DNA from 3 places in the Microbacterium sp. LWO12-1.2 genome. Region 2 is predicted to be linked to each of the others. Evidence: predicted binding sites of a transcription regulator. Region 2 holds the regulator's gene; each other region holds the start of a gene.
What was found. The regulator LexA, encoded in region 2, represses DNA repair genes until DNA is damaged. The targets are predictions, from matches to a motif close to TCGAACANNTGTTCGA.
Positions count from the first base shown of each region.

Region 1: a site for LexA is predicted at 3,079-3,094, ahead of recA (recombinase RecA). Genes of this name have one in related genera too.
Region 3: a site for LexA is predicted at 3,651-3,666, ahead of MRBLWO12_RS17020 (DUF222 domain-containing protein). Genes of this name have one in related genera too.

Region 1 is NZ_JBEGII010000001.1:995,827-1,003,742, reverse strand. Features, by position in the region: gene miaB (tRNA (N6-isopentenyl adenosine(37)-C2)-methylthiotransferase MiaB) at 1-853, opposite strand, end outside; gene MRBLWO12_RS04680 (regulatory protein RecX) at 904-1,377, opposite strand; gene recA (recombinase RecA) at 1,833-2,882, opposite strand; gene MRBLWO12_RS04670 (DUF3046 domain-containing protein) at 3,148-3,372, opposite strand; gene MRBLWO12_RS04665 (helix-turn-helix domain-containing protein) at 3,396-3,704, opposite strand; gene MRBLWO12_RS04660 (CinA family protein) at 3,846-4,331, opposite strand; gene pgsA (CDP-diacylglycerol--glycerol-3-phosphate 3-phosphatidyltransferase) at 4,328-4,903, opposite strand; gene MRBLWO12_RS04650 (FtsK/SpoIIIE family DNA translocase) at 4,903-7,638, opposite strand; gene MRBLWO12_RS04645 (GNAT family N-acetyltransferase) at 7,712-7,916, opposite strand, start outside.
Region 2 is NZ_JBEGII010000001.1:1,799,859-1,807,774, forward strand. Features, by position in the region: gene MRBLWO12_RS08615 (MinD/ParA family ATP-binding protein) at 1-888, shown strand, start outside; gene hisH (imidazole glycerol phosphate synthase subunit HisH) at 908-1,546, opposite strand; gene hisB (imidazoleglycerol-phosphate dehydratase HisB) at 1,543-2,160, opposite strand; gene MRBLWO12_RS08630 (histidinol-phosphate transaminase) at 2,157-3,251, opposite strand; gene MRBLWO12_RS08635 (LysM peptidoglycan-binding domain-containing protein) at 3,314-3,676, opposite strand; gene lexA (transcriptional repressor LexA) at 3,987-4,673, shown strand; gene MRBLWO12_RS08645 (S9 family peptidase) at 4,718-6,583, shown strand; gene smpB (SsrA-binding protein SmpB) at 6,600-7,076, opposite strand; gene ftsX (permease-like cell division protein FtsX) at 7,175-7,916, opposite strand, start outside.
Region 3 is NZ_JBEGII010000001.1:3,553,423-3,561,338, forward strand. Features, by position in the region: gene MRBLWO12_RS16995 (DUF4303 domain-containing protein) at 1-153, shown strand, start outside; gene MRBLWO12_RS17000 (hypothetical protein) at 221-733, shown strand; gene MRBLWO12_RS17005 (hypothetical protein) at 730-1,794, opposite strand; gene MRBLWO12_RS17010 (MFS transporter) at 1,878-3,176, opposite strand; gene MRBLWO12_RS17015 (ArsR/SmtB family transcription factor) at 3,258-3,563, shown strand; gene MRBLWO12_RS17020 (DUF222 domain-containing protein) at 3,697-5,040, shown strand; gene MRBLWO12_RS17025 (hypothetical protein) at 5,127-5,600, opposite strand; gene MRBLWO12_RS17030 (hypothetical protein) at 5,614-6,234, opposite strand; gene MRBLWO12_RS17035 (YciI family protein) at 6,325-6,663, shown strand; gene MRBLWO12_RS17040 (helix-turn-helix domain-containing protein) at 6,677-6,973, opposite strand; gene map (type I methionyl aminopeptidase) at 7,042-7,815, shown strand; gene MRBLWO12_RS17050 (glycosyltransferase family 2 protein) at 7,827-7,916, opposite strand, start outside.

The DNA.
Region 1 (7,916 bases), 800 kb from region 2:
GCGGCATGTGCAGCTGCGGCATGACGTTGGGCGTCTCAGCCATCGCATCGATGACGTCGTCCGTGAAGGCTGCCGGATGCGGGCTGGTGAAGCGGATGCGCTCGAGCCCGTCGATCTCCCCTGCGGCGCGCAGGAGCTTGCCGAATGCCTGGCGATCACCGAATTCGACGCCGTAGGAGTTGACGTTCTGGCCCAGAAGGGTGACTTCGAGGGCGCCGTCTTCGACCAACAATCGGATCTCGTTCAGGATGTCACCGGGGCGACGGTCCTTCTCCTTACCGCGCAGGCTCGGCACGATGCAGAACGTACAGGTGTTGTTGCAGCCCACCGAGATCGATACCCATCCACTGTGGGCGGCGTCCCGCTTCGTGGGAAGCGTCGACGGGAACACCTCCAGCGCCTCGAGGATCTCGAGCTCAGCCTCGCCGTTGTGGCGCGCGCGCTCGAGAAGACCCGGCAGCGAGCCCATGTTGTGCGTCCCGAAGACGACGTCCACCCATGGCGCCTTGTCGAGCACGGCCTGCTTGTCCATCTGAGCGAGACAACCGCCCACGGCGATCTGCATGCCGTCCTTGCGCCGCTTGACCCCAGCGAGTTGACCGAGCGTCCCGTAGAGCTTGCCCGCGGCGTTGTCACGCACAGCGCACGTGTTGATGATGACGACGTCCGCCTCGGTCCCGGGCTCTGCACGCGTATAGCCTGCGCTCTCGAGCGAACCGGACAATCGCTCAGAGTCGTGCACGTTCATCTGGCACCCGAAGGTTCGCACTTCGTAGGATCGCTGTCGGCCGTCGACGTCGACGGCTGCCGACGAGGCGGTGATGATCGTCGGTTCGCTGCGCGGGATAGTCATGATCATCCCATTGTACGAGCGTGATCGCCTGGATCAGCGCGGCGGAGGCGTCAGTCGGAATCCACGAACCGCACGCCGGTCGGGCGTCCACCGAACGTCGCCTCAGCCAATGCCGACTTCGCCGCGGTCATCGCCACGGATCCGTTGTACCCGCGGCGCGACAGCTGCCCTACCAATCGTCGGAGAGCAGTCTCCGGCTCCAGCCTGCTGAGGGATCGTGCTTTGGTCCGGGCGAAGTCGAGCGCACGCTCCGCATCGTCATCGGGCAACTCATCGAGCGCCGCGTTGACCACGTCACGGGGGATCCCGCGCTGCGCGAGTGCACGGGACAGCGCAACGCGTCCCTGCCCCTTGCGCTGGGTTCCCGACTCCACGAGTTGGCTGGCGAGGGCAGCGTCATCGAGATATCCGCGTCGAGTGAACTCATCGAGCACGTCATCGATCTGGGCACCATCAAGCCCGTGGGTCTTCAGTACCGTGCGCGCTTCCGAGATCGACAACGAGCGCGCTCTGAGCTTCCTCACGAGACTCTCGGCCGCGATCCTCCGGCTCTCCTCCGGGTCCGGGCCATCCACGGACTCGGCATCGTCCCGCGCGCCATGTCCATCCAAGGCCCGCAACCGTGGGGCATTCTTGGGCGATCCTCCCCCGTTGGCGGGATGCCGATCACTCGGCGTGCCGTCAGACGTGGACTCTGTCGACCGACCGCTCGGCAGTGACGCATCCCACGTCGATCGCCAGAGACCGGCGTCACCGCTCCTCTGCGGTGCGGCGTTCGTCGCCTCCTCTGAGCCCGGAGAGGACCTCGTTTCTGACTGCCCGAGATGCTGGCCCGCCGGGAAACGCTTCGCGGCGCTCCCGACCGAGGCATCCGTCGACGCATCGGCGGTTCGAGCTTCCCGTCCACCGAACAACGGGATAACGGGGGCGAGCCGCGTATCAGAGTCTCGCGGTCCGCCCCCGCTCTCACCAGTCATGATCAGGCCGGACGACGCTCGGCGAGCTCGTCAGCAGAGGCGACAGCCGCCACCTGCGGGCCGATGCCGAGCTTCTGCTTGATCTGCGTCTCGATCGCCAACGCGATGTCGGGGTTGTTCAGCAGGAACGTACGGGCGTTCTCCTTGCCCTGTCCCAGCTGGTCTCCGTCATAGGTGTACCAGGAACCGGACTTCTTGACGATGGCGTGCTCGACGCCGAAGTCGATGAGACTGCCCTCTCGCGAGATACCGATGCCGTAGAGGATGTCGAACTCCGCCTGCTTGAACGGCGGCGCCATCTTGTTCTTCACGACCTTGACGCGGGTGCGGTTTCCGACGGCCTCCGTGCCATCCTTCAGCGTCTCGATTCGACGGATGTCGAGTCGCACCGAGGCGTAGAACTTCAGCGCCTTTCCACCGGCGGTCGTCTCGGGGGAACCGAAGAAGACACCGATTTTCTCACGCAGCTGGTTGATGAAGATCATTGTGGTGTTGGTCTGGTTGAGACCACCGGTGAGCTTACGAAGCGCCTGCGACATGAGGCGAGCCTGGAGACCGACGTGCGAGTCGCCCATCTCTCCCTCGATCTCAGCGCGCGGCACCAGGGCGGCCACCGAGTCGATGACGATCAGGTCGATCGCGCCGGAACGCACGAGCATGTCGGCGATCTCGAGCGCCTGCTCTCCGGTATCGGGCTGCGAGACGAGCAGGGCGTCGATGTCGACTCCGAGCTTCGCCGCGTAGTCGGGGTCGAGCGCGTGCTCGGCATCGATGAATGCGGCGATGCCGCCGGCGCGCTGTGCGTTGGCGATCGCGTGCAGGGTCAACGTGGTCTTACCCGAGGACTCCGGGCCGTAGATCTCGACGATACGACCTCGCGGCAGGCCTCCCACGCCGAGAGCGACGTCGAGGGCGATGGATCCGGTGGGGATCACGGCGACAGGAGCACGCTCGTCGCTGCCCAGCCGCATGACCGAGCCCTTTCCGAACTGGCGATCGATCTGTGCGAGAGCTGTTTCCAGGGACTTCTCGCGGTCTGCGGGTGATGGCATGATGTGTTCCTTCTGCTCGCGTGGTGCCGCCTGTAGGCTGTCGCGGCGCTCCCGGTTGGGAGCAACTCTCCGACAAGGCGTATGGCTCATCGGCCATGTCTTCACCGTACGAGGGGCCTCAGACATTCGGTCGAGGAACCTGCGAACAGTGGAGAGCACCAGCTCTGAACCACTTGTGCAGAAGACTACGCCCGATTCGAACGCATCTTCGACGACACGCCGCTCACGGCGCACCGGAAAACGGAGCTATCGAACAGTAGTTCGGTCAACGCTTGCGTGGTTCGATACGGCCGACACCGTGGCGTCGGCCCTCGGGGACGTCCATCTCATCGCAGAGCGCGTACCAGATCTCGCGAGGAGGAACCCCGGCCTCGAGAGCCTCAGAAGCCGTACGATCACCTAGCGGAGTCAGAACCAGATCTTGAAGGAGAGAAGACGCACGCGTGCGGAACTCGGAATCCACAGCGCGGAGGAACTCGCTACGACGCATTGAGGAAAGTGAGAACCTGCGACTCAGCGCAGCGAGAGCTCGGGCTCGATCGATGCCACGAGGTCGTCCGGAACGACGTCCGGGAAGACCTGGATGCCCTCGAGCACGGAGATGCGATCGCCGACCTCACGCATGATGGTCGAGATGGGCACATCGAGCGCATCCGCGACCGAAGCCAGAATCTCGCTCGACGCTTCCTTCTGACCACGCTCGACCTCGCTGAGGTAGCCCAGCGCAACCGATGCCTTGCTCGCGACCTGCCGGAGGGTGCGGCCCTTCTGCAGGCGGAAGTCCCTCAGCACATCGCCGATTTCCTGTCGTACAAGAATCATCGGAACCTCCTCCCGGATCGTGTAGTCAGAGTCTCCTCCGACGAGATCGCCAGTCTAGTCCTACCGGCTTTCACAAAATCTACCCCTGCACTCTGTGGTTTGAATGTGAGCACATCATTCGTAACGGCGAGAACACGCCAGCTATTCCCCGAGCACATCACACAGCGTTCGCAGCACGGCGTCGACCGCCGCGGAGCGGATCTGCGCACGGTCGCCGTCGAACCGGAACTCCACCGTGCGCGACGTCTCGGGCGTGACCACGCCCACGTGCACTGTTCCCACGGGCTGGCCATCTGGCGAGTCGGGGCCGGCGATCCCGGTCGTCGAGATTCCGACATCAGCCGCGATGCCGCCGACGCTCACCGCGCGGCGCACCCCATCCGCCATCTGCCACGCGACGGTCGGATGCACCGGCCCGTGCCGTTCGAGAAGACTCTCGTCGACTCCGAGCAAAGAGTGCTTCACCGGCGTCGCGTATGCAACGACGCCACCCCACAGCACGGAAGACGCACCGGGCACCGCGACCAGCGCTGCGCTGACAGACCCACCGGTCAGCGACTCGGCGACTCCGAGAGTCCACCCCCGTCGCCCGAGAGCGGTCAGAACAGCGGCAGCCGAAGATGTCATGCCTTCTGCCGTGAGCCCCGGACCTGCGCGACGATGTAATCGATCCCACTCACCACGGTGAGGATGAGCACGATGATCATCAGCACACCGGTGACCAGGGTCCATGGTCCGAGACCGATGAGCTCATGCAGCGGCAACAGCGCCCAGCCCAGAGCCACACCCTGGAACGCCGTCTTGATCTTGCCCATCCACGCAGCCGCCACAACATGCTCCTTGGCGACGACGAGCCGATGGACGGTGATTCCCCACTCTCTAACGAGGATGATCAGCACGATCCACCATTGGAGCTCCCCCAGGATCGCGAGACCGATGAAGCCTGCCCCGGTGAGAAGCTTGTCGGCGATCGGGTCCCAGAGCTTCCCGAAGTCGCTGACGATGTCGTACTTACGTGCGAGGTACCCGTCGACCCAGTCCGTCGAGATCGCGACGATGAACAGAATCGCGGCCGTCCACCGGAGTCCCGGACTCGGGACTCCGTATGTCCCGCCGAGCAGAAGCACGACGAAGAAGATGACCGCCAGCGGGATACGTGCGATCGTGATCGCGTTGGGGAGCTGCCTCGGAATGGTCATCAGTCGCGTCCTGTCAGGCCCCAGGCGTCTTCGTCGCCTTCGGATTCGACGACGGGGAGCCCGTCGTATTGCGCCTCGATCGGATCAACCGTGGCCGGAAGCGGCGGCACCGGAGGCACCGTCGGGGTGGGGGCCGGCGCGGGGGAATCCTCTCCGCGCAGCTTCGCCATCACCTGCGGCAGCTGTTCGGCGGTTGCCAGCACATCTCGCGCCTTCGACCCCTCGGAGGGTCCGACGATCTCGCGCGACTCCAACAGGTCCATGAGGCGTCCCGCCTTCGCGAACCCGACTCGCAGTTTGCGCTGGAGCATAGACGTGGACCCGAACTGGGAGGAGACGATGAGCTCTGCGGCAGCAAGCAGAAGTTCGAGGTCATCCCCGATATCCTCGTCGACTTCCTTCTTCTTGGCCGGCTCCATGGCCTCCTGGACATCGGAGCGGTACTCGGGACGAGCCTGGCGGGTCACGTGCTTGACGACCGCGTCGATCTCCTTCTCGTCGACCCACGCGCCCTGGAGACGGAACGGCTTCGACGATCCCATGGGCGAGAACAGAGCGTCACCCTGACCGATCAGCTTGTCAGCACCGGGACTGTCGAGGATCACGCGGCTGTCTGTGACGCTGGTCACGGCGAATGCCAGTCGGGACGGGACGTTGGCCTTGATCAGACCGGTGACCACGTCGACGCTGGGTCGTTGGGTCGCGAGCACCAGATGGATACCGGAGGCACGCGCAAGCTGTGTGATGCGGACGATCGAATCTTCCACGTCACGCGGGGCGACCATCATCAGGTCGGCGAGCTCATCGACCACGACCAGGAGATACGGGTACGGCTTGAGCACACGTTCACTGCCCACGGGGAGCTCCACCTCGCCGGCACGCACCGCCCGGTTGAAGTCGTCGATGTGACGGAAGCCGAACGACGCGAGGTCGTCGTACCGCATGTCCATCTCCTTCACGACCCACTGGAGCGCCTCTGCGGCCTTCTTCGGGTTCGTGATGATGGGCGTGATCAGGTGCGGCACACCGGCGTAGCTCGTGAGTTCGACGCGCTTCGGGTCGATGAGGACCATACGCACGTCAGAGGGCCGAGCGCGCATCAGCAGGCTCGTGATCATCGAGTTCACGAAGCTGGACTTACCCGAGCCGGTCGAACCGGCGACCAGCAGGTGAGGCATCTTGGCGAGGTTCGCGATCACGATGTTGCCGCCGACGTCCTTGCCGACGCCGATGGTCATCGGATGTGTGCTCTTCTGGGCAGCCTGGGACCGCAGCACATCACCGAGCGCGACCATCTCCTTGTCGGCGTTGGGGATCTCGATGCCGATCGCGCTCTTGCCGGGGATGGGCGAGAGGATGCGGACATCGTTCGACGCCACCGCGTACGCGAAGTTGTTGCTCAGCTGCAGGATCTTCTCGACCTTGACGCCGTGGCCGACCTCAACCTCGTACTGCGTCACCGTCGGCCCGCGCGAGAAGCCGGTGACCTTGGCATCGACCTTGAACTGCGACAACACGCTCGTGATCTGCTCGATCACCTTGTCCGTCGCCTCGGAGCGTTCGACCGGCGCGGGACCTTCGACGAGCAGTCCGGGGGAAGGAAGGATGTAGGGCGCGACCGGAGCCTGCGGACCGCGATCGCCCGGGCCATCGGTACCGAACCCGTCGAGACCGGGAAGCTCGGGCATCTCACCGGTGTCCGACTCGTCGTCGAGCAAGGCAGTCGTCTGCTGGCCGGCCAGCGATTCTGTCACGGAGCGCACCTCCGACAGGATCTCGGTCGCCGCATCCTGAGCGTTCGCGACGATCACCGCCTGATCGTAGGCGGGCGTCGCATCCGGAGTCGACAACAGCGCGGTGATGTCGTCCGAGCCGAGCGTGCCCTCGTCCGGGTCCTCTTCGCGACCCGTCTTGTTGCGCCGCCACCAGGGCAGCACGTCCGGGTCGTCCACCTTGTCGGCCTCGTCGACCGGCGGACTCTCCTTCACCGGCTTCTCGGTGCGCTCGGCATCGAACATCCACGCATAGAGGTCGCCGAGTCGGGCTCCGATCCGGTTGGGCGGAGTCTTGGTGAGGATGAGCACCGCGAGCACGGCGAGCAGGCTCAAAACGATGTAGGCGACGACAGGGGTCAGGAATGCGAGCGGCTCGCCCACCATCCAGCCGAACAGACCGCCGGCCTCGCTGAGGGCGAGCATCCCCTCCTTGGGCTGCGCGCGCACGACGGCGCCCAACTTGTCGGTGGTGCCCGCAGCCACGTGACAGAAGCCTGCCAGCGCCAGGATGAAGAGGCCGAACCCGATACCGATGCGACCGTTGTCATGCACCGAGGACGGGTGCCTGAACAGCCATCCGGCCAGGAACAGGAGAAGGACGGGCATCACGAAAGCGACGCGGCCGATCAATCCGCCGACCGAGTACGCGCTGATGTTCGCGGCGACCTCGTTGCCGATGAAGAACCACTCGTTGACGGCTCCGAGGATCGCCACGAGGACGAGCAGGAAAGGGAAACCGTCACGGCGGTCGTCCTTCTCGAGGGTCTCAGGGCCGAACGCCCGGAACAGGCCGCCGACACCGTGCGCCAGTCCGCCCCACGCGCGCACGACGACGGGCGGCTTATCGGCTTCGTCGATGTACTTCTTGGGCGCGGGCTGAGCCTTCGGAGCGGCCTGCCGCTTGGGGCGAGCCGGTGCGCTCTCGGACGCGCGCGCGGATTTCGTGGTGCTCCTGGCCATGCTCTCACGTTACGCTCAGGCGCCGACATTTCCCCGCAATGACGCGGCTTTCCGGCGATCCGGAACCTCGAGGTCACCCGGTACGGCGAACCATCGTGTCACGCAGCAGACCCTGCGCCGAGACCGTGAAGCCTTCGGATCGGTACAGACTGCGCGCGAAGTTGTCGCGCTCGACGCTCAGCGAGATACGGGCATGGCCGTGAGCGCCCGCCAGCTGGACGACCCCGCGCAGCAGCATCCGCCCGACGCCTCGCGCCCGCCACAGCGGATGGACACCG
Region 2 (7,916 bases):
CGCCCCGAGGAGCCGGCCCGTGAGGGCGCCCGCGGCGCGCTCAACCGCCTCGGCCTGCGCATCCGTCCTTCGGCGGACGAGCAGTCGGCTCGTGACGACGAGCTCGCGGTGAGTCAGCACTGGCCAGGACCGCGCACGATAGCGGTCGTGAACGGCAAAGGGGGCGCCGGGAAGACCCCGACGACCATCCTGCTCTCCGCCGTGTTCGCCCGCTACGGCGGCGCCGGAGTGCTCGCGTGGGACAACAACCAGACGCGTGGCACGCTGGGCTGGCGCACCGACACGGGAGCGCACGATCGCACGCTCCTCGAGCTGCTCCCGGAGTCTCAGCGACTGCTGGGCACCGGAGCGCAGTCCGCTGATCTTGCGCATTTCATGCACCATCAGCCCCGCGAGAAGTACGACGTGCTGCGCTCGAAGCCGATCAGGCTCGCTCACGAGAACCGGCTGAGTCCGACGGACGTCGACGCGATCCACTCCGTCGCGGCGAAGTTCTACCGACTGATCGTGATCGATTCCGGCAACGACGAGTCGGACCCGATGTGGTTGCGGATGATCGACCATGCAGACCAGCTCGTGATCGCGACCACGACGCGCGCGGATCACGCCGAAGCCGGAGCCCTGCTCATCGAGGCACTCGAGGAACGAGACGAGAGGTCCGCGCGGCTGGCGCGTCAGTCCGTCGCCGTGGTCTCCCAGGCCGATCCGAAAGCGACGGCTGCCGAGCTCGATCACGTCACCAACGGCTACCGCTCCCTGTCACGGGAGGTCGTGAGCATCCCGTTCGATCACGAGATGGTCGACGGCCCGCTTCGCTACGGCGCATTGCACAAGCGCACCCAGCGGGCGTGGCTGTCTGCAGCAGCAGCCGTCGCCCGCGGTTTCTGAGCCGTCGAACTCCTCAGGCTCAGCGGAGGCTGCCGACCCAGTTCCGCAGGAGCTGGATGCCGGCCTCCCCCGACTTCTCCGGGTGGAACTGCGTGGCCGAGAGCGGCCCGTTCTCCACGGCGGCGAGGAACGGATCGCCGTACGTGGTCCACGTCAGCACCGGCTGCGGGAACGGCGGGATGACGTCGAGCTCCCAGGACTGCGCGCCGTAGGAGTGCACGAAGTAGAAGCGCTCCTCCTCGATGCCCTTGAAAAGCACGCTGTTCTCGCCAGGGCTGACCGTGTTCCACCCCATGTGCGGGAGCACGGGCGCGTTGAGCTCGGTCACGGCGCCCGGCCATTCACCGAGGCCCTCCGAGTCGACGCCGCGCTCGACGCCGTGCGCGAAGAGCACCTGCATGCCGACGCAGATCCCGAGCACCGGGCGTCCGCCGGCGAGACGACGGTCGATGATCTCGTCGCCCCCGTGCGCGTGCAACGCATCCCGCACCGCCGCGAACGCTCCCACGCCGGGCACGACAAGGCCGTCGGCCTCGAGCGCCTCTGTGCGGTTGCGCGTCAGCACCGCGTCGGCCCCGGCGGCGGCGAGGGCCTTGACGGCGGAATGCACGTTCCCCGACTCGTAGTCGAAGACCGCGACCTTCGGGGCGCGCGTCACAGCGCGCCCTTGGTCGACGGAATGCCCTCGACGAGGGGGTCGAGCGCCTTGGCCTGACGGAATGCGCGCGCGAACGCCTTGTACTCCGCCTCGGCGATGTGATGCGGGTCCCGGCCTCCGAGCACGCGCACGTGCACGGTGAGACCGGCATTGAAGGCGATGGCCTCGAACGAGTGGCGCACGAGCGATCCGGTGAAGTGACCGCCGATGAGGTGGTGCTCGAACCCGACCGGCTCCCCCTCGTGCACCAGATAGGGACGGCCGGAGATGTCGACGACGGCCTGCGCGAGCGCCTCGTCGAGCGGCACCAGGGCGTCGCCGTAGCGGGAGATGCCGGACTTGTCTCCCAGCGCCTCGAGGATCGCCTGCCCGAGCACGATCGACACGTCCTCCACCGTGTGGTGGGCGTCGATGTGGGTGTCGCCGGACGCCCGCACTGTGAGGTCGGTCAGCGAGTGCTTCGCGAAGGCGGTGAGCATGTGGTCGAAGAACGGCACCGAGGTGTCGATGCGGCTCGCGCCGGTTCCATCGAGGTTCAGGTCGAGTTCGACGGTGGACTCCGACGTGCCGCGCACGCGGCTCGCGGTGCGCGGGGTCAGGGCGAGGCTGCTCATGATGCCGAGTCTATCGAGGCGAGCGCTTCGAGGAACGCCGTGGTCTCCGCCTCGGTGCCCGCCGTGACGCGCAGGTGGCCGGGGATGCCGACGTCGCGGATCAGTACGCCCTGGTCGTAGAGCTTCTGCCATGTCGCCTTCGGGTCGGCCACTCCGCCGAACAGCACGAAGTTGCTCCAGGATTCGTGCGGCGTGTAGCCGAGTGCCTCGAGGGTCGCGGTGATCCGGTCACGCTGCTCGACGATCTCGTCGACCATGCCGAGCATGACATCGGCGTTGCGCAGCGCGGCGACCGCAGCCGCCTGGGTCAGTGCGCTCAGGTGATACGGCAACCGGACGAGCCGGAGCGCATCGATGAAGCCGGGGTCTGCCGCGAGATAGCCGACCCGCGCACCGGCGAAGGCGAACGCCTTGCTCATCGTGCGCGAGACCGCCAGGCGCGGACGCCCCGCGAGCAGCGACAGCGCCGAAGGAGCGTCGCGCGGGGCAAACTCCTGGTACGCCTCATCGACCACCACGACGCCGCGCGCAACCTCGTACACCGCTTCGATGACATCGAGGCCGAGGGGCGTACCGGTCGGGTTGTTCGGCGAGCAGAGCAGCACGACGTCGGGATCGACGGCCCGCACCTGGGCGGCGGCCTCGTCCGGCGTGATGGTGTAGTCGGGTTGGCGAGTGCCGCCGACCCAGCGCGCTCCTGTGCCCTGCGCGATCAGCGGATACATCGAGTACGTGGGCGCGAACCCGAAGGCGGTGCGCCCCGGACCGCCGAAGGCCTGCAGGATGTGCTGCAGCACCTCGTTCGATCCGTTGCCCGCCCAGATGCCGTCCGCCTCGAGACCGTGCCCGAGGTAGTCAGCGAAACCCTCACGGAGGGTCGTGAACTCACGGTCGGGGTAGCGATTCACGTCACGGATGGCGACAGCGATCTCATCGAGGATGTCGCTGGCCACCTCGTCGGGAATCGGATGGGTGTTCTCGTTCACGTTGAGGGCGATCGGCAGCGGCGCCTGCGGGGCACCGTACGGGGTCAGCCCGCGGAGGTCGTCGCGAAGCGGCAGGTCATCGAGGGAAGCGGTCACCCTACCCATGCTAGAACGCTCGGCGGGACGCCGAGAGCGTTCTGGCAGAGGGGCAGTGACGCTCGAGTGCGTCAGCTCGTGTACTGCGCGGGAATCGACAGCGACTGGCCGATCTGCAGCTCGCCGGTCTGCAGGAGGTTCAGGCGGGTGATCTCGCCGATGACCTCGCGCGGGTCGGCGGTCGGCGCGATCTCGCTGGCGATCGACCACAGCGTATCGCCGGGGAGAACCGTGACCGTCTCGAAGCTGACCGTTCCAGTGCTCTCGTTCGATGCGAGGGCGCTACCGCCGCTGATCGCGGCGAAGGCGATACCCGCAGCGAGTGGCAGGGCAGCGAGAGCGAGCAGCACGCGGCGACCGCGAACCGTCAGCCGAAGACGCGTCGCCGGACGAGCCGGGATGACTGCTGCGGTGCTGAAGGTGATGGTGCTCATGGTGTGCTCCTCTGCGTCGCCCCGTTACCGGGAGGATCAGCCACCTGCCGCACGGGCCGGTGGAAGTTGGCGTAGCGTTCGCATTCTGCACTCGGCCGGGAGGGCTGAATGCGAAGCTACGTTCCGAAGATATCTTCGAGTTCGAACATCTGTCAAGCTTTCTTCGAAACCGCAGCCGCCAATCCGCCGACACGCTCGAACAGATCTTCCAGATCCGCATGATTCTCGGATACGGTTTCGATAGGAACACCCCACCACGGGCCTCCGACATTCGAAGAGCGGCGTCGGAAACGCGTACCGAAGGAGCATGATGAGCGAGAACTCAGCCCCCGAGCCAGAGGCACCGCGCACGCGCCGTCGGAAGAGCCTGAGCCCCAAGCAGATGGCGATCCTCGAGGTCATCCAGGCCTCTATCGCCCAGCAGGGCTATCCGCCGAGCATGCGCGAGATCGGCGACGCGGTCGGACTCAAGTCGCTCTCCAGCGTGACGCACCAGCTCGGGCAGCTGGAGTTGAGCGGCTACCTCCGCCGCGACCCCGGCAAGACCAGGGCGATGGAGGTGCTGATCGATCTTCCCGGTTCCAGCACCGAGAACCCGGCTGATGTGGCGACGCCGGTCGGTGACGCCGCGCTCGTGCCGCTCGTGGGTCGCATCGCCGCCGGTGTGCCGATCACCGCGGAGCAGCAGGTCGAGGAGATCTTCCCCCTCCCCCGTCAGCTCGTGGGAAAGGGCGACCTCTTCATGCTCAAGGTGTCTGGTGAGTCGATGATCGACGCCGCGATCTGCGATGGCGACTGGGTCGTCATCCGCTCGCAGAACAGCGCAGAGAACGGTGAGATCGTCGCAGCGATGCTCGACGACGAGGCGACGGTCAAGACTTTCCGCCGACGTGACGGTCACACCTGGCTGCTGCCCCGCAACTCGGCGTTCGAACCGATCCTCGGTGATGAGGCCACGGTGCTGGGTAAGGTCGTCGCCGTGCTCCGCGCCGTCTGATCGCCTGGCGCGCATCGGCAGTGCAGCGCGCATAGGCTCGAGGCATGACTTCGCCCCACGGGTCCTGGCCCTCCCCCTTCTCGGCGGCATCGGTCGCCGTCTCGTCACCCCGCTTCGACGGAGCACGGTTCGTGGGAGAAGAGATCTGGTGGGGCGAGTCCGTGCCGACCGAGGGCGGTCGAGTGACCGTGCGGTCATCGACGGGACGAGAGGTCCTGCAGGGCCCCTGGAGCGCGCGTTCGCGAGTGCATGAGTACGGCGGAGGGGCGTGGACGGCTGATCCCGACGGCATCCTGTACTTCGTCGACGCCAGGGATCAGCGCGTCTACCGTCGCTCCGGCGACGGCGACATCACGCCGCTGACGCCCGAAGGCCCCGCGCACGGCGGTCTGCGGTGGCAGCATGGCCACCTGCTCGCAGTACGCGAGGATCTGACCTCCTCGCCCCATAGACGAGCGATCGTGGGCATCCCCCGGGACGGTTCCGCATCCGACGATGCGACCGCGATCCAGGTGTTCGCCGAAGGTCCCTCCTTCTTCGCGCATCCGGCCCTCTCCCCCGACGGCTCGCGGATCGCCTGGGTCGAGTGGAGCGGCGAGCGGATGCCGTGGGATGCCGCCGCGCTCCGGATCGCGACCGTGGACGGCCGCGAGGCAGCGTCACTCCCCGCTCAGGCGGCATTGCAACCCGAGTGGATCGCCGACGACGCGCTGCTCTACGCCGATGACCCCTCCGGGCGCTGGCTCCTGCATCGCATCCAGCTGGACGGGATTACCGCACGCGGCCCCGCCGAGATCATCGCCCCCGCGGATGCCGATACCGGCTATGGACTGTGGGTGCTGGGCAACCGGTGGTTCCTGCCGCTCGCCGACGGGCGGATCGTCGCGGTGCGCACGAACGGACGCGACCGCATCGTCGTGATCGATGCCGATGGCGATGTCCGTGAGCTGGACGTGCCCTGCGACGGGCATGTGAGTGTGGACGATGTCAGCGGCAGCCGCGTGCTGCTCTCCGGCAACGGCTCGCGCGTGAGCCCTGGCGTGTGGTGCGTGGACCTGGACTCCGGCGAGGTGACGGCGGTGCGTGGTGGCGAGAGCGTGGATCCCGCGTGGATGCCCGCCGCGCAACTGATCGACATCGAAGGCGCGCACGGTCCGGTGCATGCATACGCCTACGCGCCGGCGAACCCGGACGTCTCCGCCCCCGCCGACGAGCTGCCGCCCTATGTCGTGCTCGTGCACGGCGGACCGACCGCGCACGTGACCGGAGCCGCATCCGCCGCTGTCGCGTTCTACACGAGCCGCGGCATCGGTGTGCTCGACGTGAACTACGGCGGTTCGACCGGGTACGGCCGCGCCTACCGTGAGCGGCTGCGCGGTCAGTGGGGCGTGGTCGACGTCGACGACGTGATCGCCGCCGCACGAGGACTCGCCGACGTCGGGCTGGCCGATCCCGCGCGGATCGCGATCCGCGGCGGCTCCGCCGGGGGCTGGACAGTTCTCTCCGCCCTCGTGCGCGGTGGCGCGTTCGGGGCAGGCATCAGTCGCTACGGCGTCTCCGACCTACGGATGCTCGCGGAGGACTCGCACGACTTCGAAGCGCACTACATCGAGAGCCTGGTCGGTCCGCTGCCCGAGGCGGAACAGCTGTACATCGACCGCTCCCCGCTCTCCTCCGCGGCACGCATCGAGGTGCCCGTGCTCCTGCTGCAGGGAGAGGACGACCGCGTCGTTCCGCCCTCGCAGTCCGCGGCGATCCGTGACGCATTGGCCGCGCGCGAGATCGACCACGAGTACGTTCTCTACCCCGGAGAGGGGCACGGCTTCCGCCGGGCAGAGACCGTCGTCGACGCCCTGGAGAGGGAGCTGACGTTCCTCGGTCGCGTCTTCGGATTCCGTCCCCAGCTCTGATCCCGGGGTCGGCGGACTATTCTCCGACGCGATTGCGGAGCCGCATGGCCCGATCGGCCTCGCGGGTGTCCTGGCGCTCGCGCAGGGTCTGACGCTTGTCGTACTCGCGCTTTCCCTTCGCCAGAGCGATCTCGACCTTGGCCCGACCGTCGGAGAAGTAGAGCTTGAGCGGGATCAGCGTGTATCCACCCGCCGAGACGGCGTGCGCCAGCTTCGCGATCTCCTCACGGTGCAGCAGCAGCTTGCGCACGCGCTTGGCGGTGTGGTTCGTCCAATGCCCCTGGGAGTACTCCGGGATGTGCACCGAGTCGAGGAAGACCTCGTTGCCCTTGATGAACGCGTACCCGTCGCTGAGGTTGGCACGCCCCTGGCGCAACGACTTCACTTCGGTGCCCGTGAGCACCATCCCCGCCTCGTACGACTTCTCGATGTTGTAGTCGTGACGTGCGCGACGATTGGTCGCGATGACCTTCTCCCCGCGTTCCCTGGGCATGATGCTCTCCTGTGTGTCGATGAGCTCAGCGACATGGAACGGCTGAGCAGCCTTTCAGTCTATACCGAGCCTGGCGCCTGCACCCGACCGGGGCCGGGTCAGGTACGCAGCCAGCGTCTGATCGCGAACCCGGCTGACAGGGCGGCCAGCACGACGCCGATGCCGATCAGCACGGGCACCACGAGTGTGGCTTCCTGCAACGTGATCCAGGTCGTGATGAACGGCACCCGCCCGCGGAGATATCCGTTGACGCCGAAGTGCACACCGGCGACGACGGCCGCACTCGCGAGCGCGGATCCTAGGAAGGCCGCGAACACGCCTTCGAGCACGAAGGGGGTCTGGATGAACCTGTTCGAGGCGCCGACCAGACGCATGATGCCGATTTCCTTGCGTCTCGCATAGGCGGACAGCCGGATCGTGGTCGCGATCAGCAGCGTCGCCGCGATCAGCATCAGCACCGCGATACCCACCGCGATGTAGGTCGCGACCGTGAGCGCGGAGAAGAGGGGTTCCAGATACTGGAGTTGGTCCTTGACCTGCTCCACGCCCGCCTGGCCGCTGAAGGCTTCGGCGAGCACCGGAGACTGCCCCGGATCCTTCATCGTCACGAAGAACACCTCGAAGGCCTGGTCCGGCGTGAGCACGCTGGCCTGGTCGGCACCGAGCTGCTCGACCAGCTTGGCGTAGGTGTCCTCCTTGGTGTCGAAGGTCATCGAGCTGATGAGCGGTGAGAGCGCGTCGCCTTCGAGCTGCGCCCTGACGGCTTCCACCTGCTCGTCGCTGGCGGCCCCGTCGACGCAGGTGTCGGACTCCGAGACCGCGGAGCACATGTAGACCGCC
Region 3 (7,916 bases), 1.8 Mb from region 2:
CTCGCGGACGAGATGCTCGACGAGCTGTCGCCCGGCAGCGGATACTGCACCCTCGAACCCGACGAGGTCGACACGGCGCGCGATGCGCTGACCTCGCCCTTCGAGGTGGTCCGCCGGCACGCGGCGTTCATCCTCGACGACGCCGGACATTGAACGGCACCCCTTCCGCCCCGACAGCACCTGCGCCATGATGAGACGACCGACCTCCAAGGAGACCGTCTTGTCACTCGCGCAGACCCCGCCGCAGCCCACAGCTGTCGCCGGACTTGCCGGCGTCGCAGTGATCGCGAGGATCCGACGGGTGCTGATCGTCGCGGTGATCGCGGCCATGATCTACCCGACCTTGATGGTCGCCAGCGTCTGGCACTGCCCTGGTGGCGTGGACGGAAACGGCGGCTTCATCGATGCGTCCGGCCGACCGGTGGACGAGGCTCTTCCGTGCGTCCAGTTGACGCTCGGCCCCAGCCCGCTGGTCTATTTCGGCATCACGTTGATCGTCCTGCTCGCTATCGGCCGCGTGTTGCGGGCGCGCGACGAACCCACTGCCCTGCGCACCCTGGACCGCGCAGCCATCGGCGTCGCCGGGCTCGTGGTCGTCGCTGTCATCGTCTCGGTGGTGTGGTTCCGGATGATCCCGCTCGAGGGCTTCTCCTCAGAATCCTGGTCCGTGTTCAGCCCGTTCCCCTTCGGCGTCATCAGCGTCGAGGTCACACCGATGACCGAGTCCTCTTAGCGCGAGCCCGAGAACAGCCCGCGCCAGAAGCCACGTTCCGACGCCGCTGCCGCCCGTTCGGCCTCCCACGCTTCACGCGTCGCAGAGTGCCGGCGGGCGACGCGGTGCAGGTGCCTGTCGGTGAGCGAGATCTCGATGCGGCGCAGCATCCGGCGGGGATAGATGCGGATGGGGCCCCAGAGCGCGAGCGTATGCGCGGCGGTGACCGCGAGGATCAGCCATCCGATGGGGGCAGATCGGGTGTTCGAGAAGATGAACGCGCCGGCGAAGGCGATGCTGGTGAACCATCCCAAGACTGCGCCGGTGATTCCGAGCCAGGCCCTGATCTGCGTCGATTCCGACTTGTCGGCGGTGCTCAACCACGCGAATGAGAGGATCACCGACCCGTAGCTCGTGACGATCGAGAGGAAGATCCATTCGCCGGTGAAGGCGACGCTCGAGTCCCAGATCCACGAGGCGAGTAGCGAGCTGAGCACCGATTGCACGATGGCCGGCACGAGGAACAGGATGATGACGAACGGCCAGATCGGCCCGCGCGCATCATCTCTCCATCGTTGCCCGAGCGCATCCGCCGCCCAGGATGAGCGCATCCGCAGATCCTTCTCTGCATCTCGGAACCGTTCTTCCGTCGAGATCTCGGCCGGGGGCGCGAGACGCTCGGCGAGCACGAAGGTCACGAACCCGAGCAGCACTGCGAAGAGCACGGTTGCGAGGCTCTCCGGCGCGACGGCGATGATCACGACGGCGAAACTGAGGATGAATGCCAGTGCGACGCGCACCGCCCAGGCGATCAGGCGCGCGGCCTCTTCGCCCTCGCTGTCGTCGCGTGCGATGCGCAGACCGCTCAGCACGCTGACCAGAGAGGTGAAGATCAGCAGCTCCGGGGCATACATCGGCTTCACGAAGCGTCCCAAGAACTCCCATGCGTCGGATGCCGGGATGCTCACAGGAGACAGGCTCGCGATGGAGACGAACAGGATGACCGCCAGGTTCCCCAGGAGGGCGAGGAAGAACCAGGTCAGGCTGCGGCGGAAGAGCGAGGGTGTGGCGCTGGTGGACATACTTGTGGAGTACCAGGGTGCTCCGACATCCTGGCCCGTTTTCCCCGCTGCGCCCGTGGGAATCCCCTAGGGCAAGGGGCCATCTACCGCCCCGCGCGCACCCGTAGTCCGAACGCGATCCCCGCGAGCGCGATCACCACGACGCCGTATCCGATGCACACGGCCTTGAGCCCGACGACGCCCACGAGCGCTCCCGCGATCACGGCCGGAACGCCGAAGGCCAGGTACGCGAGCAGATAGATGACGGCGAAGGTGTCCGCGCGCTGGGTGGCCGGGATGCGGGGTGCGAGCGAGCCGACCACTCCCGAGAAGGCGGTGCCGAACCCCATACCGGTGACGGCAGCGGCGACGAGGTAGAACGGTAGCGATCCCACGCTCAGCGCGATGAGCGACAGCAGTGTGCCGACCGCCAGGGCCGAGGTGCCGAACAGCACCATCGAACGGGCGGGGATCTTCCGCAGCACGAACGCGGTGATGGCGCCGACTCCGGCGAGCAGCACGACGCCGAGTCCCTGCCAGATGTGGGCCGTGCCGCCGAGCTCGCCGCGCACGATGTTGGCGCCGAGCGACAGGAACAGTCCGCCGGTGGCCCAGCCCGCGATCACGGCGGGGGCTCCGCGCCAGAAGTCCGCGCGGATCTCCTGCGGGATCGACAGGCGGAAGCTCAGCGATGCCCACACCCCGGGCTTGCGCGGTGCGGTCTCGGGGATGAGGAAGAAGAGTGCCGCGAGCACGACGTACGCGGAACTCAGCGGCGCGAACACGTCGAGCAGTGCCTCGCCGCTGACGTCGAGCAGCACAGCCGAGGCCAGGGCGCCGAGCGCGAGTCCGATGCCGGGACTCAGCGCATTCCACAGTGCCGCGACTCCGGGACGTCCGCCGGGCGCGAAGTCGAGCACCGTCGCCGAGAGCGCCGAGATCAGCAGACCGCTCGCGATGCCCTGCAGGATGCGGGCGAGGAACAGCACGGCGACGGCATCCGCGTGCCAGAACAGGAACATGCTCCCCGCCAGCAGCAGGAATCCGACGATCGCGACCGGGCGACGGCCGATGTGGTCCGAGAGCGAACCGGCGGTGAGGAGGGTGAGCAGCAGCGCCACGGCGTAGACCGCGAACACGGCGCTGATGACGATCGCGTCGAACCCGATGTCCTGCGCGAGCACCGGATAGAACGGCGACGGCGCACTCGCCCCGACCATCATCAGGATCTGCGCCACGATCGCCAGCACGAACCCGAATCTCCGCCGCTGGCCCCCTCGCTGGGTCCCTGAGCCTGTCGAAGGGCCCTGATCCGCAGTGGGTCCCTGATCCGCGGTGGGTCCCTGATCCTGTCGAAGGGTCGCGGATGCCGTCGGCACGACGATCGGTGCGGTACTGGTCATGGGGCTCCTCATAAGGTTCGAGAATCATCGAACTATCGGAGCGTACTCGCCATCCGTCAATTGTTCAACTATTATCGAACCATGCCTGGCGATCTTCCGCATCCGGAGCGCTCCGAGATCCAGCTGACAGACGTGCTCTTCGCGCTCAGCGACCCCGAGCGCCTCGCCATCACGCGCCAGCTCGCCGACGGCCCGCTCGACATGGCCGCCTGCCACGCCACCGACCCGAACCTTCCCAAGTCGACCAAGTCGCACTTCATGAAGGTGCTGCGCGAGGCCGGAGTCATCCGTAATGAGCCCAATGGCCGCCGACGGATGCTGACGCTCCGCCGTGACGACCTCGATGCGCTGTTCCCGGGACTGCTGGAGTCGGTGCTCCGGAACTAGCTGCCCCAACCAAGCTCCAACCAGACTTGACGTCACTGCACCGGCCCCCGGGCTCCCGCCGCGGCATGCTGAAGTATCGGAATACATTCGAACAAAGCTACGAATAAGGTCCTTCTCCGCGGTAAAATCGAGCATGCCCAAACTCCACGCTCTGCACGACGCGGTCCTCCGCCTCGATGCCGCGTGGGCGGATGCCGATGGCACGCTCGACCTGACGCGGAATCAGCTCATCGGGGTCCACGAGGCGATCGGTGCGCTGCAGCGCCAGTTGGATGCCGTGCACGCCGAGGTGGCTGCGGGCATCGCGCGGGAGTCTCGTCCTGAACTCGGCACCGATGGCCTGGCCAAGCAGCGGGGGTACCGTTCGCCGGCCACACTCATCGCCGCGACCGTGGGAATCTCAACCGGCGACGCCGCACGACTGGTTGCGGTGGGCGAGGCGACGGCTCCGCGCAGCGACCTTCTGGGCGCACGCCTGCCCGCCAGGTATCCCGCCGTGCGCGCGGCGCTCGAGTCGGGGATGATCGGCGTCCAGGCTGCCGCCTTGATCGTCGCGCTCCTCGATCGATGCCGCGTCGCGGCCGGCGCGGAGCGCATCGCAGTGGGGGAGCGGATGCTGGCAGAAGCCGCCCCCGGCCTTTCGCTCGACGACCTTCGCAAGCTCATCGTGCGAGCGGAAGCGTGGCTCGATCCGGATGGTGTCGAACCGCGCGGCGAGGAGCAGCGCAGCGCCCGTTCGCTCAGGATGTTCGAGCGCAACGGCATGCTGCACCTCGACGCGAAGCTCGATGTCGAGACCGCCGCTCCGATCGTCGCTGCCATCCGCGGATACGTCACTGCGGCATTCGCGGCACGCGCAGAAGCTCCTGATCCCGAATCGCCGGATGCTGATCGCCGCACGGTCGCCATGATCCAGGCTGATGGCCTTGCTGTCTTCTGCGCCCACGCGCTCGGCTGCAAGGCCGAGCGACTCCCGCTGGCCGGTGCGACGGTCATCGTCCGCATCGGCCTCGATGAACTGCAGTCCGGAGCGGGTTCCGCGGCGATCGACGGCATCGACCAGCCCATCAGCGTCGCGGCGGCCCGCCGGATGGCGGCCGGAGGTGGCGTGATCCCCTGTGTGCTCGGCGGTGAGAGCGAGATCCTCGACTGGGGCCGTGAGAAGCGGCTCTTCACCAGGGGGCAACGGCGCGCGCTCGTCGAACGCGACGGGGGATGTGCGATGTGCGGGCTGCCGCCTGAGATGACCAAAGCGCATCACATTCGATGGTGGAAGCGAGATCACGGACCGACAGATCTTTCGAACGGCGTTCTGCTCTGCGAGACGTGTCACCATCGCATCCATGACAACGGCTGGGAGATCCGCATCGACGGTGCAGGTGTCGCCGCGAGGGTCTGGTTCGTGCCGCCCCGGTACGTCGATCCCGCGCGAACGCCACGGCTGGGCGGTCGCGCCCGCTTCGACATCGCCGCGTGACCGCGTGGCGCATGGCCGTGTGACCGCGTCGCTTCGAGAGGCAGTCGGAGTGCTCCGCTCTACGTGGAAGGGGGCGGTGACTCAATTCAGAGGCCCTGTGTCAGCCTCCACAGCGGCCCACGATCCAGGGGGTCGTAGCCCGGGTCCGCCAGCAGCTTTCGCAAGTGAGGATATGCGATGTCGGGTGCCCTTCTGAGCTCCGCCTGGTACGCCTCAAGTTCGTTCTGTCGTCGAATGTCGCGAGACCAGAACTCCCACGTGTGGTCCGTCACCCGCCCCAGGGCGCGCAGGCCGAGCTGATCCTCCGACAGGGCGAGGTAGTCGCGGACCAATGGACGGTCAGATCGAGTCGCTCTGTTTCGGAGCGCGAAGCTCCGCGACCTGCGATCCATCAGCTCCCAGTACCGAACCAGGTACAGGGCTTCAAGCTCACGATGCATCTGTCGGTTCACATGACGGATCTGCACGGCGCCCAGGATGATCGCTACGAGAGCGGCTGCTGACACCACCGCTGTGAGCGCTTCGGCCCAGTTGGGCAGCGAAGAGCTGATCACATCCATGGCTGTGTCCGGTTCACCAAGGCGCATGGCCGACAAGGTTCCTCGCCTGATCGCGCATCGTCGCATCAGCATCGATCGCGAGGCGCTCGACGAGGTTGCGATAGTCACGGGCGGCCTGCTTGTTGAAGCTCTCGGGGGTGTTGGCCGAGTGCACGACCTTGCCTCGCGCGTCGATGAGCGCTTCGAGCTCTTTACGGTCGTCGCGGGTGGTCTTCTTCAGGAAGGACACACCCACGGCCGAGTACAAGAGTTCGATCTGTTTCGTTCCGGCGGTGTTCATGCCGAACTGGTCACCATTCGGATCACCCTTGGCGAGGGCGACGACGCGAGCCTTCCAGATCTCGCGCCACCCGGGATGCACTGTCAGCTCCCACGCCGACGATGACACCGATTCAATCGCTGACCGAGCACTCGCCGGCACCCGTCCCGGATCGATGTTGTCCGCGAGGAAGGCGCTCACTTCCACGGCGGCATCCTCGACGTATGCCTCCCATGCCGCGTATGTCAGGGCGACTGATGCGACGAACATCGATGCCTCCTTGCTCGTCGGGCGCCCCCTTCCCGTCTTCGTGCCCTCGATGAGTCGATCGGCATGGACCAGGGAAGTGGAGAACGCGGTCAAGGAGTTACTCACGGATCGAGACTATCTGCCCTCGCATCCGCTGATGAGTGCTCTCGCGCAACCCCCTTGTTCCCCCCGCTGCTCGCGCGGCACCATCGACCCATGACAAAGTTCCTCATCTCATTCCCGAGTGCAGCCATGCAGGTCGACGAAGAGGACTTCCCGACCGTCGTCGCCGAGTCCCACGCCGTGATCGCCGAGGCCAAAGAGGCCGGCGTCTACGTGTTCGGCGGGGGGATCGCAGAAGAGATCGACCCCGTGCTGGTGGCGGTCGACGGCACCGTCCAGAAGACGACCTACCCGGGCAGCGAACTCACGGGCGGTTTCACGGTGCTCGAACTCCCGACCCGTGAGGATGCCGTCGAGTGGGCGCACAAGATCGCGGCGGCGTGCCGGTGCGCGCAAGAACTCCGCGAGTTCGCATTCGACCCGGACAGCTGAGCCGAGTCTTCGGCTACGAGGCGATCCGATCCCGGCCAGCAGCGAGATCGCCAGCGCTGCCGGCGGCATCCGCCCCGATCTCGGCCCAGAGGGCATCCAGCGAGATCTCGAGCACTCCGGCGATGGCCGCGATCGTCGAGAATGCGGGAGTCGCGACCCGACCAGACTCGATCTTGCGCAGGGTCTCCGGCGAGACGCCGGCATCGAGCGCGACACTCAGCATCGACCGCTCGCCGCGCGCACGTCGCAGCAGAGCGCCCAGGCGCTCACCGCGTTCGAGCTCGGCGGGGGTGAGCGGCATCCGGACCATCATGATGCCCATACTAATACCGGGATAGTATTACCGGGATAGTTTTCGGCACCCACGGAGAGACCCCCATGATCGAGATCCTGACCCCTGCTGAGCTGGACCGCGCCCGCGATACGGGGGCGCTCGTCGGCACCATCCTGCAGACGATGAAGGAGCGCGCCACCGTCGGCGTGAACCTGCTCGACATCGACAAGTGGACCAAGCAGATGATCGAGGATGCCGGTGCCGTCTCCTGCTACGTCGACTATGCGCCCTCGTTCGGCCGGGGCCCCTTCGGCCACTACATCTGCACGGCCGTGAATGACGCGGTGCTGCACGGGCTTCCCCACGACTACGTGCTCCGCGACGGCGACCTGCTCACGCTCGACCTCGCCGTCACGCTCCGCGGCATCTCCGCCGACGCAGCGATCAGCTTCGTGGTCGGGGAGACCCAGGCTCCCGAGGATCTCGCGATGATCGACGCGACGCAGCGCGCGCTCGCCGCGGGCATCGCCGCCGCCCGCCCCAAAGCCCGCATCGGCGACATCTCCCGCGCGATCGGAGCCGTGCTTCGCCAGGCCGGCTACCCGATCAACCTCGAGTTCGGCGGGCACGGCATCGGTTCGACCATGCACCAGGACCCGCACATCGCGAACGACGGACGCCCGGGCCGCGGCTATATCCTGCGCCCCGGTCTGCTGCTCGCGATCGAGCCGTGGGTCATGGCCGACACCGACGAGCTCGTGACGGATGACGATGGCTGGACCCTCCGCAGCGCGACCGGCGCCCGCACCGCGCACACCGAGCACACGATCGCGATCACCGAGAAGGGTGCAGAGATCCTGACCCTGCCGCGCGACTGACCGCCCCGGAACTACTTGCGCCGCGCGCGCCAGCGCCGCATCGCGCGACCGGCTGAGTCCTTCAGCTGTCCGCCGGGCCACTCGCGCCGCAGCTCGACGTC